DNA from 2 places in the Shimazuella sp. NTD250 genome. Region 2 is predicted to be linked to the other one. Evidence: riboswitches for the same ligand, from Rfam matches in the RefSeq annotation. Region 2 holds a riboswitch; the other holds the start of a gene.

Region 1 (2,402 bases), on a different contig from region 2:
CTCCTCCTATAGAGCTAGGACTTTTTACACCTCCCAACAATTTCGGAGCAAGAAAAGTAATAAATTTATTTACATGATTCCCTCTTAACATGGCAGCATTTACTTCACTTCCACCCTCTACCAACAAGGATAGTATTCCTTTACTTCCAAGTATCTTTAACATCTGTTCTATACTTACTCTTGAATCAGAACCAGTTGAAAATACTTGAACACCAGCTTCTTGAAAAGCAGCCTCTTTAAAAGGATCTTTGGCATCCGTCGTAAAAATCCAGGTAGGAGCTTTCGTCGTGTTTAATATTTTTGCCGTAAGTGGTATTCGTAAAGTGCTGTCTAAAATAATGCGAACTGGATGGATACCATTTCCTTCCGGCAGTCGAGTCGTCAGCTCTGGATCATCTGCGATTACTGTGTTTGCCCCCACTAAAATTGCGTCTTGCTCGTGGCGAAGTTGATGTACAATTGCTCTCGATTCTACACCAGTAATCCATCTACTATCACCGTTTTTGGTAGCAATTTTTCCATCTAACGTCGTTGCCGTCTTTAGTGTAACAAAAGGTTTTCCTGTTTTTCTATGATGAAAATAAGCTTCATTCAACTGTAAACATTCTTGTTTGTTAACTCCTTCTAAAACTTCAATTCCTGCTTCTTTTAATCTAGCAATTCCTTTTCCTGCCACTAATGAATCTGGATCACCAGAACCTATGACTACACGTTTTACACCACATTCAATAATCTTCTCCGTACAGGGCGGTGTACGTCCAAAGTGATTGCAAGGCTCAAGGGTTACGTATATCGTACTTCCTTTCGCTTCATCTGCCGCCATATGTAGTGCATGTACTTCTGCATGTGGAGTTCCTGCTTTTAGATGGGCACCTGTTCCAAGTAAACGGTTATCTTTTACTACAACTGCACCTACCATAGGATTTGGTGAAGTTTGTCCAGTCGTTGCTTTTGCTAATTGAATAGCCAAATTCATCCAGTGTTCATGAATTCCCACCTGATACCTCCTAATTTACGACTTATACAAAAAAACGACCAAACTAGTGTTTTGGTCGAGGTTTAACTTGCATGCCGAATGAACCTTTATGTTTGTTCAAACAAAAAAGGTTCGTTCTATCCCTCTCCCATCCAGACTATACTGTCGGCTTTGGATTTTCACCAAATCCACCGCAGAATACGAAACGATTCTGCGGGTCACGGGCTTAGGCCTCATGGCACCTCACCGCCGGTTGGGAATTTCACCCTACCCCGAAGGACACTATATATATCTTATATTCGAAATTATTGACATCGTAACACAAACATATCGTACTAATCAATAGTTAGTCGCTAACCCCAATTTTTCGATGTCGCCATATACAATAGGACTGTGAAAAATAGAGAAATAATGGTAGTATGCAGCAACGCTGCAAGTAATTGTCCACCACTTAAAACCACAATAATACCTGATACTGCTTGTAGTGTTATCAAAATAAAGCCTAACGAAGCTGTCTTCTTGAGTTGTATTCTATCTTGGTATTTTACCAAAATGACAAAAAGTAATACCAACATCAAAATCCACAATGAAAATGCTGCATACCGATGGAGTACTTGAATACCAGCTGGTGTAGAAAGACTGGGCAACAACTGAGGTCCACATAAAGGAACATTGTACCCGCAAGCCATTGTAGCATCTGCATGACGCACTAGAGCACCAGAATATACGACGATATACGTATAGATGACATACAGCCAAAGAAATATGCTGAACTTCTTCCCTACAGGAAAACGAGTAGGTTGATTCTCTTTCATCAGTCGAGTTAGTTCAATATTGAGCAATACAACACTAGCAAAAGAAACCAAAGAAAACCCAAAATGAAGTGCTAGAGCTGCATTTCTTTCGAATTCTCCTTGAAAAACAACGGTAAGTGCTCCAAGAGCTCCTTGCAACACTACAAAAAACAAACTATAAAATGCTAACCAACGAATTCTTTTCTCTTTCCAGAAGGAAATCCAGCACCAGATTGTAAGAAATAAAATAAGGAAACCAACCCCTCCAGAAACAATCCGATGACTATATTCGATGACAGTAGCAACAGATACATTACTTGGTATGAGTTGTCCTTGGCAAACCGGCCAACTATTTCCACAGCCTTGTCCAGATTCGGTAATGGTAACGATGGAACCATGGATGAGCATAAGATAAGCCCCAAATACTGTTAGCCAAGTGAGAACACGTAAATATCGATATTGTTTATGCACGTGAATAGACCCTCCCTATCCAATTACACATTGTAACACAGATAAGACCTATTCTTAGAATAGACATAAAAATGTCAAAATCACAGAAAGGTAAATATTCATAAAAAAAGCACTCCGATTGAGTGCTTAAATTTTAGGTGGCGGGAATATTCATACAGGCT
Region 2 (2,402 bases):
ACCGATTGCTTGTATGGATCAATCAAAATTCGATCGTACAGTAACACATTTACAAACAACAGGAGCCACTCGTGTGGAAGCATCGGCTCACTCCATCACTGCGACATTGCCCAAGGGAAGTACGGGTTCAGCTATTATTTCCATTCCCAATGCCCCGGGCTGGAAGTGTTCTAGTGGGAACGGAGAAGACAAGCAGCCAAAAAGTTTTTTGGGCCTGATTCGTATACCGATTGAAAAACATACAAGTTCCATATCATGTGAGTACACACCACCCGGATTATGGACAGGGATACTCTTAGGACTACTATCACTTGTGATTATTTTGCTATTACCTTTGCGCAAGCATATCATCCATTTTAAACGAAAGAAATGAAAAACAGTCCAAACAGAGCATTTTCTCTGTTTGGACTGTTTTTATCCGTCAATATAAATAAATCTTAGGGATGAAAATTTGTCATTGAACTCTTTAGGCAAACTGGCAATTTTCCCACCTTTAATGAGTTTAGTTCCAGTTTTTCAAACCCCTTTATTTAAACTCTTTTATATAGGCAATTTTGTTTAAAAACAATAAAAGCTGCTACTTACTTAATTTGAATGGACGTAATTTTGTTATCAAACATACGAGGTATACTGCCCTCACTACAAGATTTGTCTACCAAAAAACTTCCTTCCGCACCTTTATAATTAGCATCATTATAAAATATCATCTTCTTACCTGGTGCCAATTTCACCTTGAAAGAAGATGTTTTATTATCAAATTTGTATTTCTTCAAATCCTTCACACTATGGCAAAACGACACTGATTTCCCTCTGAAATTTTTGTATTGATACAACGTGAAACAATTTTTTGATGCATGAGCTGGAGCTGCATGAGTATAACTTGGTAATGCAACAGCACCGAGTAATGCAAGAGCGAATACAAAAGCAATAATTTTTTTCATTTCTACACCTCTTTCTTTAAACTCTTATATATTATAAGACTATTACAGTTAAAAATAAATTCAAAAAAGTAAAATAAGTATGACTATAATTACTTAAATCCTCTACGTAAAATAAAGTGACTCTGGTGTAAATTCGTCAACATATTGACAATATTATCTTTATCTATATAATAAAAACGTATAAACTTCATATGGTATCCTTCGGGGCAGGGTGAAAATCCCGACCGGCGGTGATGGTTATTTAACCTCAGTCCGTGACCCGAGTTGGCATGTGCCAAAGCGGTGGATTCGGTGCGATTCCGAAGCCGACAGTATAGTCTGGATGGGAGAAGGATAAGGAAACAGAGCAAAAAAATGATGTGTACTTGCTCTTGTTTCGATGTGCTTTTTTTCTACGTAAAAAAAGCCTGTTTCGTTATGAAATCAAACCCCCGAAAGCAAAGTCTTTTGGGGGTTTTTTATGTCCCCGAAGACCAGCTGAAAGTAAAGAAAAAGGAGAATTATTATGCAAACACGCAAGCTGGTCCTAATGTCTGTTTTAACGGCAATTGCATTACTCATGCAGTATCTGAATTTCCCATTACCACTTTTTCCTTCATTTTTGAAAATCGATTTTAGCGAAATTCCTGCGTTGATTGGAGCCTTTCTCTTTGGCCCACTTTCTGGCGTGCTTATTGAGTTTCTCAAAAATGGATTGCATTTTCTCTTGTCAGGAAGTGAAACCGGTGCTGTCCCACTAGGACAAATGGCCAACTTTGTCGCCGGCAGTCTCTTTGTGGTCACATCTGTAGGGATTAGCAAAAAGATCACGGGGCTCAAAGGTATGATCATCGGTACAACCATCGCAACTATCTTGATGACCGTATTGCTAACCATAGCCAATTACTTTGTCATCTTCCCTTTGTATAGTTATTTGATCAACTGGACAGTCACAGGTGAAGCAAAAAATATACTAATATTTTACGGAGTAGCTCCATTTAATCTCTTAAAAGGTGTCTTAATTGGTGTGTTATTTATCCCACTCTACCAAAAGTTATTTCCAATATTATCTCTACAAGCAAGAAGATAACATTGCATTTTATGTGAATTAGCCTCTCAGATCTGAGAGGCTTTGTTATTCTCCTCAAATTGTTTAAAAGTGTCATCTAACTTTAATCACCAACACAAGGGCTTTGACATAAAAAAAGCATCCCATCAAGTTGTCTTTCTTGATCAACTTTTGGGATGCACATCTTTTATTTTTGTAACCGCCCGCTTACTTGTTCCTTCCAAATCTTGATACGATGACACTTCTACACTTCCTAACTAACCCTCTACCAAATCCATACTATCTGCTGGCTACGTGTGGTTTCACTTCAGGTTTTACTTCTGGATGCACTACATCTTGAGGCTGAACATTTGGAGCTACCAAAGGAGCTACTTGTGGCTTCACTTCAGGCTTTACTTCTGGATGTACAACAT

What was found. A riboswitch is a leader RNA that binds a small molecule or an ion and turns the genes downstream of it on or off. The one in region 2 is predicted to bind FMN.
Region 1: it holds a riboswitch for FMN, as region 2 does, so the genes downstream of both, ribD (bifunctional diaminohydroxyphosphoribosylaminopyrimidine deaminase/5-amino-6-(5-phosphoribosylamino)uracil reductase RibD) here and AC5WOF_RS11555 (ECF transporter S component) in region 2, are expected to answer to the same signal.

The regions. Positions count from the first base shown of each region.
Region 1 covers NZ_JCAJZS010000003.1:312,104-314,505, reverse strand. Annotated here, with positions in the region: gene ribD (bifunctional diaminohydroxyphosphoribosylaminopyrimidine deaminase/5-amino-6-(5-phosphoribosylamino)uracil reductase RibD) at 1-976, opposite strand, end outside; FMN riboswitch at 1,113-1,260, opposite strand; gene AC5WOF_RS09665 (COX15/CtaA family protein) at 1,330-2,241, opposite strand; gene lysA (diaminopimelate decarboxylase) at 2,392-2,402, opposite strand, start outside.
Region 2 covers NZ_JCAJZS010000004.1:148,995-151,396, reverse strand. Annotated here, with positions in the region: gene AC5WOF_RS11565 (YfhO family protein) at 1-373, shown strand, start outside; gene AC5WOF_RS11560 (beta/gamma crystallin-related protein) at 582-941, opposite strand; FMN riboswitch at 1,135-1,279, shown strand; gene AC5WOF_RS11555 (ECF transporter S component) at 1,447-2,010, shown strand; gene AC5WOF_RS11550 (hypothetical protein) at 2,269-2,402, opposite strand, start outside.